DNA from 2 places in the Pseudomonas sp. SDO524_S393 genome. Region 1 is predicted to be linked to the other one. Evidence: riboswitches for the same ligand, from Rfam matches in the RefSeq annotation. Region 1 holds a riboswitch; the other holds the start of a gene.
The links. A riboswitch is a leader RNA that binds a small molecule or an ion and turns the genes downstream of it on or off. The one in region 1 is predicted to bind cobalamin.
Positions count from the first base shown of each region.

Region 2: linked by a shared signal. The riboswitch ahead of ACW9IB_RS23600 (ABC transporter substrate-binding protein) and the one ahead of cobW (cobalamin biosynthesis protein CobW) in region 1 are both predicted to bind cobalamin.

Region 1 covers NZ_JBSVVZ010000066.1:29,070-34,409, forward strand. The annotation lists gene cobM (precorrin-4 C(11)-methyltransferase) at 1-170, opposite strand, end outside; gene ACW9IB_RS23855 (cobalamin biosynthesis protein) at 240-632, opposite strand; gene ACW9IB_RS23860 (CbtA family protein) at 629-1,333, opposite strand; gene ACW9IB_RS23865 (CbtB domain-containing protein) at 1,345-1,533, opposite strand; cobalamin riboswitch at 1,631-1,833, opposite strand; gene ACW9IB_RS23870 (hypothetical protein) at 1,960-2,469, opposite strand; cobalamin riboswitch at 2,658-2,857, shown strand; gene cobW (cobalamin biosynthesis protein CobW) at 2,951-4,018, shown strand; gene cobN (cobaltochelatase subunit CobN) at 4,022-5,340, shown strand, end outside.
Region 2 covers NZ_JBSVVZ010000065.1:6,179-11,518, reverse strand. The annotation lists gene ACW9IB_RS23610 (ABC transporter ATP-binding protein) at 1-745, opposite strand, end outside; gene ACW9IB_RS23605 (FecCD family ABC transporter permease) at 742-1,746, opposite strand; gene ACW9IB_RS23600 (ABC transporter substrate-binding protein) at 1,743-2,753, opposite strand; cobalamin riboswitch at 2,871-3,065, opposite strand; gene ACW9IB_RS23595 (aldehyde dehydrogenase family protein) at 3,312-4,694, opposite strand; gene ptrR (putrescine utilization regulator PtrR) at 4,847-5,340, shown strand, end outside.

The DNA of each region.
Region 1 (5,340 bases):
TGCAATTCGGCGCTGTTGACGACGGTTTCCGCCCGATGACCTTCCAGCACTGCTGCGGGCACCAGGGATCCGGCATAGAGGATCACCGGGCAGTTACGGATCAGCCGCTGGCCTTTGACAGTGATCAAATCCGGGTCGCCGGGGCCTGCGCCGATGAAGTAGACGGTCATGGAAAATCCTGTTGAAAAACGGGCGAGCATGAAAATTGCTCATGATCGGGGTGCGCAATTATCGGGATTTTAGCCGGCGCACGCCAATGCAAAGGTGGCCTGGGCGTTTTTTTTGCGGGTGATCAGCAGGCGGGCAGAAGTCCCCGAAAGGTGTTCGGCCAGGGCCAAGGCGGCGCTTTCGGCGATGCCGTAACAGCCGGTATGGGCGAATGCGACCTCGGATGTGTGACTCAGGCGGTCGGCAAAAACCGCCAGTTGTTCCGCGTTGAAACAGTGCAGCGGCAGTTTCAACGCCTTGGCCAAGGCCAGTATTCCCGGCTCGTCCTTTTTCAAATCGATGCTGGCCAGTGCGGTGATGCTGTTGCGATCAACGCCCCCCTCCGCGAGGGCGTTGTCAAACAGCTCCAGCAGGGCATGAACATCACAGCCCCGCTGGCACCCCAGGCCAACCGCCAGAATCATGCGGCGTATTGATCGTCACGGTTGCGACGGAACAGCCACGCGCTGATCAGGCCCAAGGCCAGCCAGAAGGCGACGTTGGTCAACTGCGAGGCGATCTTGAACTGCGCTTCCAGGGCTTCCGGGGCCAGCATCGAGTGGACTTCCGGTTGCGGGGCTCCGATCACATGCGGCACTGCGAGGATCGCCACGCCCAGTACTTTCAGCAGCCAGTTGCGGCCAAACACGATCAGCGCGATACCGGCGGCGGTGGAGGCGGCGGTGCCGATCCACCAGACCTGACGCTGCGCCAGATCGGCCGCAGCAGTGCCCGGCAGTTCAGGCGGCAGGCCCATGGTGGGCGCCAGCACGAAGGTGGCGTAACCGGCCAGGCCCCACAGCAAGCCTTGTGCGGCGCGGGTCGGTGCGCGCAGGGTGTAGAGGCCGGCAAGCATCAGCGCAAAACCGACGGCGACCACCAGGTTGCCACCGGTGGTGGAGAGCACGCGCTGCCAACCATCTTCCGGCTCCCAGGCCTCGGCATCATGGCTGTGGGCGGCGGCGCCTTCGGCATGCTCATGGGCCACTTCGGTGGCGGCGGGGGCGTTTTCGTAGGTTTCCGCCTGCAGAATCAGTGGGGCGACCCAGAAGCTTTGCAAAAGGGTCAGCAGCAGGGCGGCCAGCAGGCCGGTGAAGCCTGCGGTTTGGGCAATACGCTTGATCATGTCGGCAGGTCTCAGTGGCACGGGAACGCGGCGCTGTGGCGAGTATCGTGAGCAGCGTTGTGTACCGCTTCGATATGGGAGAAACCGGCGAAATACACCAGGCACGCGCCGAGGATCGACGCACCGATGGCGGCGGTCAGGCGTTGGCCGAGAGTGGTGGTGTTGCCTGTGGCGTGCGAAGTGCTGCTGATGATCGACATGGCGCGTCCCTTCAGGGTTTCAGGGTGATACGAGCGCATGAAAACCCCGCGAGCCAGGCACGCAGGGTTCTGAACAGCGCCCGCCCACCGCGGGTTTGTTATCTGATTTTTTCGGGCCGGTCTCCGGGCTTGCGAGGGGCTGTTCGCCTTTGAAAGTGTCGCCTTCCCATGCGTATGCACAGTGGATCTGACGCTTCGCTCGCTTACCGTTGCGGGGGCAGCACCGGACTTGCCATAGGGGTATGGCGTACCGGTTTCCCGTTTCACCCTTTGCAGGGCACCCGAAACAAGACGTGTAGGAGAGCATGGGAGGGTGATGTGCGTCAAACATCTTGGACGGCTGTAATGTTCAAGGTGTTTGACGGATAGAGTTGACCTCAAGGATTACGAGCGATCAATGTTGCTTTTTTGCGGATCAGACCAGCTTTAAAAGCGAGTCTGACCTAACTTGACTCTGCGCTTAGTGGAGGCGTGGCGGATCAAGTAGTCAAGGTTGGCATGATCAAACCTCTCGTCTTGTAATCCTCTTCCGCCAGGTGTCCAGCCCACTCCGATATCCAGTTGGTTAAGAAGCCGGGGGCGTTTGAGGATCTCCTCGGCAATGGCTGAGGCTTCTGGAGAGAAGGTTCTCGTGGTTGGCACCTGACCGGCGGCCTCTTTTAATTCATTGAAGTTTACGTATTCATCGCCCCGCCCGGTTGCATATTCATCGAAGTGTTTCTTCACCTCTTGTAGCAACTGTCGGTCACTGTAGGACCAGACCGGGGGCTTTTGCTCTGTTGTACTTCTCTTTGCCCGAGTTTCGAGGGGGCTCGTGTATGCAGCATGCTGGACCTGAATACTGTCCCGCGGGGCATCAGCTTCTTTCTCGCCTTTGTAGCTCGGCGAGTTAGGTGGCAGGTTGAAGTGGAGCGGGGGAAGTGCCGAAAGTTTCATGTTTGATCCTTTATTGCGTTGGTATGTCTGATGCGCATTGAGTGCTTATGAGCCAGATCTGTGTGGTGCAAGCGTCGAAGTTGTTCCTGGCTGGCTATCAGCAATTGATGCGAGTTGTAAGTTTCATTCGACTGCCGCGGTATGGCGCGAACCTCATGTGTTGGCATTGACCCGCTCTGTGGCACTGCGTAGCCTTGCACCCTTGAGGTTCTCCAGCCCAGGCCGGAGCTAAGAAGGGAACGCGGTCCAAGCCGCGGCTGCCCCCGCAACTGTGAAGGGTTCAACTGACTGCCACGCCACTGCCAAAACGGCGGGAAGGCGCAGCCAGCGCCGGTCGCAAGACCCGCACGCCCCAAGCCAGGAGACCTGCCTCGCAACCGATTTTCTACTTCAACCGGGCGGGGTGATCCGGTGACGAAATCCGCTGCTGCGCGCCGTCGCAGGGCCTATCGTCCCGTATGCCCGCCCCAAAGGGCATCCGATGAAAACACTGGCCAAACTCCCCGTCACCATCGTTACCGGCTTCCTCGGCTCGGGCAAAACCACCTTGCTGCGCCATATGCTCGACAATGCCCAGGGCCGTCGCATCGCCGTGATCGTCAACGAGTTCGGCGAGCTGGGCATCGACGGTGAAATCCTCAAGCAGTGCTCCATCGGTTGCACCGAAGAAGAGGCCGTTGGCCGGGTGTTCGAACTGGCCAACGGTTGCCTGTGCTGCACCGTGCAGGAAGAGTTTTTCCCGGTGATGCGCGAGCTGGTAGCCCGTCGTGGCGACCTTGACCACATCCTCATCGAAACCTCGGGCCTGGCCCTGCCAAAACCTTTGGTACAAGCCTTCCAGTGGCCGGAAATCCGCAGCGCCTGCACCGTCGACGCGGTGATCACCGTGGTCGACAGCCCGGCCGTGGCCGCGGGCACCTTCGCCGCTTTCCCGGACCAAGTCGATGCTCAGCGCAAACTGGACCCGAACCTGGACCACGAATCGCCGCTGCACGAGCTGTTTGCCGACCAACTGGCCAGCGCCGACCTGGTGATCCTCAACAAGACCGACCTGATCAACCCGGAAGACCTGGCCCGGGTACGCCTGGAAGTCGCCGAAGAACTGCCGCCAGCGGTGAAGATCGTCGAAGCCAGCAGCGGTCGTCTGCCGCTGGACGTACTGATCGGCCTGGGCGCCGGCTCCGAAGAGCACATCGATGGTCGTCACAGCCATCACGATCATCACCACGAAGGTGAAGACGACCATGACCACGATCACGACGCGTTCGACTCCATTTCCATCGACCTGCCGCAAGCCGACGAAGCGTTGCTGCTCGACGCCCTGACCCAATTGGTGGTGCAACACGGCATCCTGCGCATCAAGGGCTTCGCGGCCATCCCGAACAAGCCGATGCGCCTGTTGATCCAGGGGGTGGGCACGCGTTTCGACAAGCATTTCGACCGTGCCTGGGGCGCCGATGAAGCCCGCACGACGCGCCTGGTACTGATCGGTCAGGAACTGGATCCGGCGGGCCTCGAAGCGCAACTGCGCGCTGCCCTCAGCGTCTGACCCATGCACCTGCTCAGGACCCAGCCCGGTGGTTTCGTCTCGGACGACAATATTGCCGACCTTGGACAAACCCCCGCCGAACTGGTGATCCTGTGCAGTGGCGACTCCAGCCTGGCGCTGCTGGCCGAAGCGGCCCAGCAGTTGCCCGACGATTACCCCAGCCTGCGTCTGGCCAACCCGATGCAGGTGCAGAACCATGCCTCGGTCGACCTGTATGTCGACGAAGTGCTGCGCCACGCCAAAGTCATCCTGATTTCGCTGCATGGCGGCATCGGTTATTGGCGCTACGGCATTGAGCGCCTGGTGGAGTTGGCTGAACGCGGGGTGCAGCTGATTCTGGTCCCGGGAGACGATCGCCCGGACCCGGAACTCAGCAGCCTGAGCACCGTAGGTGAGCAAGCACGCGACCGTCTGTGGCACTTCCTGCGCCAGGGCGGCTTGGGTAATGCGCTGGATTTCTATCGCTGCCTGGCCAGCGGTTACCTGGGCCGCGACTATGCCTGGTCCGAGCCGCAAACCCTGCCACGCACAGCGATTTACCATCCACATCACGCCCATCCGCGCCTGAACGACTGGCAGGCGGACTGGCGCGCAGAGTGGCCGGTGGCGGCGGTGCTGTTCTACCGCTCCCATTTGCAGGCCGCCAACACCGGATTCATCGATGTGTTCTGCCAGCGCTTGCAGGCGGCGCGGCTCAACCCGTTGCCGATCGCAGTGGCCAGCCTGAAGGAGCCCGGCTGTCTGACGGTGGTCGAGGACTTGCTGGATGACGCGCAGGTTGCGGTGATTCTCAACACCACCGGCTTTGCCCAATCCACGCCTGAAGCGCCGCACTTGCGGCCGTTTCGGCGCAATATCCCGGTGATCCAGGCCATTTGCGCCCAGGATAACCAGCCCGGCTGGCAGGCCAGCGAGCAGGGCCTGGGCCCGCGTGACCTGGCGATGCACATTGCCTTGCCGGAGCTGGACGGGCGCATTATCAGCCGGCCGATCAGCTTCAAGGACCTGGCCTGGCGCAGTGAGCGCAGCCAGTCGGATGTGGTGTGCTACCGGGCGGCGCCGGAGCGCATGGATTTTGTTGCCGAACTGGCGCGACGCTGGGTCGACCTCGCACGGGTGTCGAATGGCGAAAAACGCATCGCGCTGATCCTCGCCAACTACCCGACCCGCGATGGCCGTATCGGCAATGGCGTTGGTCTGGATACGCCAGCGGCGGCGCTGAATATCCTGCGTGCCTTGCGCGCCGAGGGCTATCCGCTGCCGAGCGAATTGCCGGCGAGCGGTACCGACCTGATCCACGCGTTGCTCGGCGGCGTCACCAA
Region 2 (5,340 bases), on a different contig from region 1:
GGATCTGTGCCCCATCGAACGGGTCCGTCAGGTAATGCGCCTGCACGCCGAACGTGTCTTGCAGCCGCTGCGGCGTCAGCACCTCCAGCGGTTTGCCCAGCGCCACCAATCGCCCGTGATCCAGCACCGCCAGGCGGTCACAGGTCAGCGCCTGGTTCAGATCATGCAGGGCAATCAACGTGGTGACGGGCAAGCCTTGCACACCCTTCAAAATGCCCAGCTGATGCTGGATGTCCAGGTGGTTGGTCGGCTCGTCCAGCAACAGAATCTGCGGGCGCTGCGCCAACGCTCGGGCGATGTGCACGCGTTGGCGTTCGCCGCCCGAGAGGCTGCGCCAGGCGCGATGGCTCAGGTGGGTGGCATCAACGTCGTGCAGGGCCTGGCGCACGATGCTGTCGTCCTCGGCAGACCACGGGCTCAGCGCCGATAGCCATGGCGTGCGGCCCAGGGCCACGGCGTCGAACACGCGGATGGCGTCGTCGGTGTCGGCCTGTTGCTCGACTACGGCCAGTTGTTGGGCGATGGCACGACGGGACAAATCTCCGAGGCGCTGACCGCCCAGCAAGACTTCGCCGGATGCCGGCGTACGCAGCCCGGCGAGCAGTTTGAGCAGGGTGGATTTGCCGGAGCCGTTCGGCCCGACGATGCCCAGGGTTTCACCCGTCCGGACCTCCAGCTGGATATCGCGCAGCAGCTCGGCCTCGCGTACTTTGAAACCCAGGCCACGGCAGCTCAGTACATTCATCGGGCATTTCTCCGGCCGATCAGGATCAGCGCAAACACCGGCGCGCCGACCAGTGCCGTCACTACGCCGACGGGAATCACCTGGCCCTTGATCAAGGTGCGCGACAGCACATCCGCTGCAATCAGAAACAACGCACCGCCAAGCGCACTGGCCGGCAGCAGGCGTGAATGCCCGGTGCCGAGCAACAGGCGCGCGGCGTGTGGAATCACCAGACCGACGAAGCCGATGGAGCCGACAATCGACACCATCACTGCCGTCACCAGCGCCGCACAACCCACCAGCACAAACTGCACACGGCGCACCGGAATGCCGAGGGATGCCGCCGAGTCGCTGCCGAAGGTGAACGCGTCCAGCGCGCGACGGTGCCACAGGCACACCGCCAACCCTGCAATCGCCACCGGCACCGCCAGCCATACCGAGGGCCAGCGTACCCCGCTGAGGTTGCCCAGCAGCCAGAACAGAATGCCCCGGGCTTGTTCGGAACTGGCGGATTTGGTGATCAGGAACGCGGTGAGCGCGTTGAACAATTGCGAGCCGGCGATGCCCGCGAGGATGATCTGGCCGGTGCCGCTGGCCGAACCGCTGGCGCGCGCCAGCAGGATCACCAGCGCAAACGCCGCCATGGCACCGACAAATGCACCCGCCGACAACGACACCAGCCCGCCGCCCACGCCAATCAAGGCCACCAGCACCGCACCGGTGGATGCGCCGGCGCTGATGCCCAGCAGGTACGGGTCGGCCAACGGATTGCGCAGCAGCGATTGCAAAATCACCCCGCAGGTCGCCAGCCCGGCACCGCACGCGGCGGCGACCAGGGCACGGGTCAGGCGGTAGTTCCACACCACGCCCTCGTCGATGGGGTCGAGGACGTAGCCGGCGGCCCACAGTTTATTGGCCAGTACCTGAAACACGACGTCGGGCGAAATGGCGGTTTCGCCGATGGCCACGCCAGCCAGTACCGCGGCCAGCAGCAGGGCCAGGGCGAGTAGGGTGCGCATCATTTGGGCAAGTCGTAGCCGTCGATGGCCGTGGCCAGTTGTTCCAGCCCGTCGAACATGCGAATGCTGGCCTGCAGCGCCAGGGCATCGAGGATGATGATGCGGTTGTTTTTCACCGCGTCCATGTTGCGCGTGACCGGGTCGCTGCGCAGGAAGGCGAGTTTCTTTTCATGGTCGTCGGCGGGGTAGCGGCGGCGGTCCATGCGGGCGATCACGAGGAAGGTGGGGTTGGCCTTGGCGAGGGTTTCCCAGCCGACGGCGGGCCACTCTTCATCGGACTGCACCACGTTATGCAGACCGAGGGTCTGCAGCATGAATTGCGGAATGCCTTTGTGTCCGGCCACGTACGGGTCGCTGGCCATTTCCGAGCTGGAGAACCATACCAGCGCGCTGGCCTGCTTGAGGCCCTTGCTCTGCGCGGTGGCCACCGACTTGGCCAGGCGCGCCTTGAGCTCGTCGTTCAGTTGCTGGCCGCGATCCTGCACGTCGAAAATCTGCGCGAGCTGGCTGATGCTTTTATAGATAGTCTCGATGCGGAACGGCTCCAGGCGCGTGCCATCGGCGCCCACCAGGTTGTCCTTGCCTTCGCAGTCGGAGGGCAGCAGGTAGGTGGGGATCTTCAGCTCGTGGAATTGCTCGCGGGTACCGACCACGCCTTGCGGGCCTACCACCCATTCCAGTTCGGCGGCCACCAGTTGTGGGCGCTTGGCGATCACGGCTTCGAAGCTCGGTTCGTTGTTGGCCAGGCGCTCGATGCTGTCGTTCTGTGCCTTGAACTGCGGCAGCACATTGTTGAACCACAGCGAAGTGCCGACCACTTTATCGCCCACGCCCAGGGCGTAGAGCATTTCGGTGGCAGCCTGGCCGATGGTCACGCTGCGCGCGGGGGCCTGCTGGAAGGTGACGCGTGCGCCGCAGTTTTCCACGGTCAACGGGTACTGGGTGGGCGCGGCCTGGGCCAGGGCGCAGAAGCCGAGGCCGGTGAACAGGGCGGTGACACGTGGCAGCATGGGGGCAATCTCCGTTTGAACCGTACAGTGAGCTGGGGAGGTACGGTAATGGAAATACAGCCATGGACCGCCTGAAGGGCAGGGCAAGGATGTCCTTCCCGGACACCCCGCCGGTTAGTGATCGAGCTTGGGCCGGCAGGTCTCCTGACTCGTGCGTCATCACCACGCTTCGGCCTTCCCGGACAAGGTCCAGTGGCGCTCGGGAGCAGGCTCGGCAGCTACAGTTGCGGGGGCAGTTCCGATTGACGCGGGCGGGCCGCGCTTCGGATTCCCTATTAGTCCCGTTTGGGAACCGGCGCGGTATGGTAGTCGATTGGGCAGGCGATGGGGAGTTTGGGGCGCAGAGAGCTTTTTGTGGTGAGCGGGCTTGTCGAATCGTCGCACCGCCCGCGCTGGGGCGCGAAGCGGCCCCAAAACCAGACAACTGAGTTCTGTCTGGAAGAACGCGGCGACTGGATTAGGGCGGCTGCGCCACCCAGCGCGGGACAAGCCCGCTCACTACAAGAACTTGGCCGCCCTTTGGTTCCTTAACTGACTGGCATTGGGGACAATGCCGGGTTATTTGCGATCCAGCCACACCGTCTGGGCGTTGCAGAACTCCCGCACGCCGAAGTGCGACAGCTCGCGGCCAAACCCGCTTTTCTTGATGCCGCCAAACGCCACCCGAGGGTCGGAGACGCTGAAGGCGTTGACGAAGATCCCGCCGGTTTCCAGCTGGTTGGCGATATGCCGGGCTTTGGCCGCATCGGTGGTGAAGATGCTGGCGGTCAGGCCGAATTCGCTGTCGTTGGCCAGGGCCACGGCGTGGTCGGCGTCGCGGGCGGTGATGATCGACGCCACCGGGCCGAACAGTTCCTGCTTGAACGAGGTCATCTGGTCGGTGACGTTGGCCAGCACCGTCGGCTCATAGTAGTTGCCGGCGCCGGGCACCTTGTTGCCGCCCAGCAGCAGGGTCGCGCCTTCCTCCAGAGTGGCCTGGACCTGGTCATGCAACTCGTCGCGCAGGTCGAAGCGGGCCATCGGGCCGATATAGGTGGTGGCCGAGGTCGGATCACCCATCACCAGTGCGCGGCTGGCTTCGAGGAACTTGGCGGTGAAGGCTTCGGCCACACCGGCTTCGATGATCAGGCGCTTGGCGGCGGCGCAGACCTGGCCGCTGTTCTGGAAGCGACCGATCAGCGCGGCCTGGACGGCGGCGTCGAGGTCGGCGTCGTTGAGCACGATGAACGGGTCGGAGCCGCCCAGTTCCAACACGCATTTTTTCAGCGCGGCACCGGCCTGGGAACCAATGGCGAAACCGGCGCGCACGCTGCCGGTGAGGGTCACGGCGGCGATGCGTGGGTCGGCGATGGCCTTGGACACGCCGTCGTTGGCCACATTGATCACTTCGAACAGACCTTGCGCGAAGCCGGCTTTGCGGAACGCTTGCTGGATCAGGTAAGCGCTGCCCATCACATTCGGGGCGTGTTTGAGTACGTAGGTGTTGCCGGCGAGCATGGTGGGCACGGCGCCGCGCAGCACCTGCCAGACCGGGAAGTTCCACGGCATCACGGCGAGGACAGGGCCCAGCGGGCGGTATTCGATCTGGGCGCTGCCGTTGTCCACCAGGGTTGGTTCCGGTGCGAGCATGGCCGGACCGTGGGCGGCGTACCATTCGCTGAGCCCGGCACATTTTTCGATTTCGGCACGGGCCTGGGCGATGGGTTTGCCCATTTCCAGGGTGATCATTTGCGCCATTTCTTCGGCTTGCTCGCGCAGCGCGGCGGCCAGGGCCAGCAACAGTTCGGCACGCTGACTGACCGGCTGGCGACGCCATGTGCGGAAGGCGCTGGTGGCGCGGTCAAGAGCGGCGTCCAGTTGCGCTGCGGTTTCATAGGGGTAGCTGCCGACGGTTTCGCCGTTGGCGGGGTTGATCGAGAGAGCGTGGGTGGTCGCGTTCATGGCACCGTCCTGCTGAATGAGTAAGTGGGGCTCAGCCTACGGTGCTGGTTCTTTTCTGGAAACTGAATAATATTAAGCAATACATTCTCAAAGTGAGAATGAAGGTTCCCGCGAAGAGCGCGGGAGTGATCACTTCACGATGGGAGAAGGCCGTGGACCTGGTGCAACTGGAAATCTTCAAGGCCGTCGCCGAGCAAGGCAGCATCAGTGCCGCCGCGCAATTGATTCATCGCGTGCCGTCGAATCTGACCACGCGCATCAAGCAACTGGAAGAAGACCTGGGCGTGGCGTTGTTTATCCGCGAGAAAAGCCGCTTGCGCCTGTCCCCGGCGGGGTGGAATTTCCTTGGCTACGCGCGGCGCATTCTCGACCTGGTGCAGGAAGCGCGTGCGACGGTCGCCGGGGAAGAGCCCCAGGGGGCGTTTTCCCTCGGCTCGCTGGAAAGCACGGCAGCAGTGCGCATTCCGGGTTTGCTGGCGGCGTATAACCAGAAACACGCCAAGGTCGAGCTGGACCTGAGCACCGGACCGTCGGGCACCATGATCGAAGGCGTGCTCTCGGGGCGCCTGGCAGCGGCGTTCGTCGATGGGCCGGTGCTGCACGCCACGCTGGAAGGGGTGGCAGTGTTCGAGGAGGAGATGGTGGT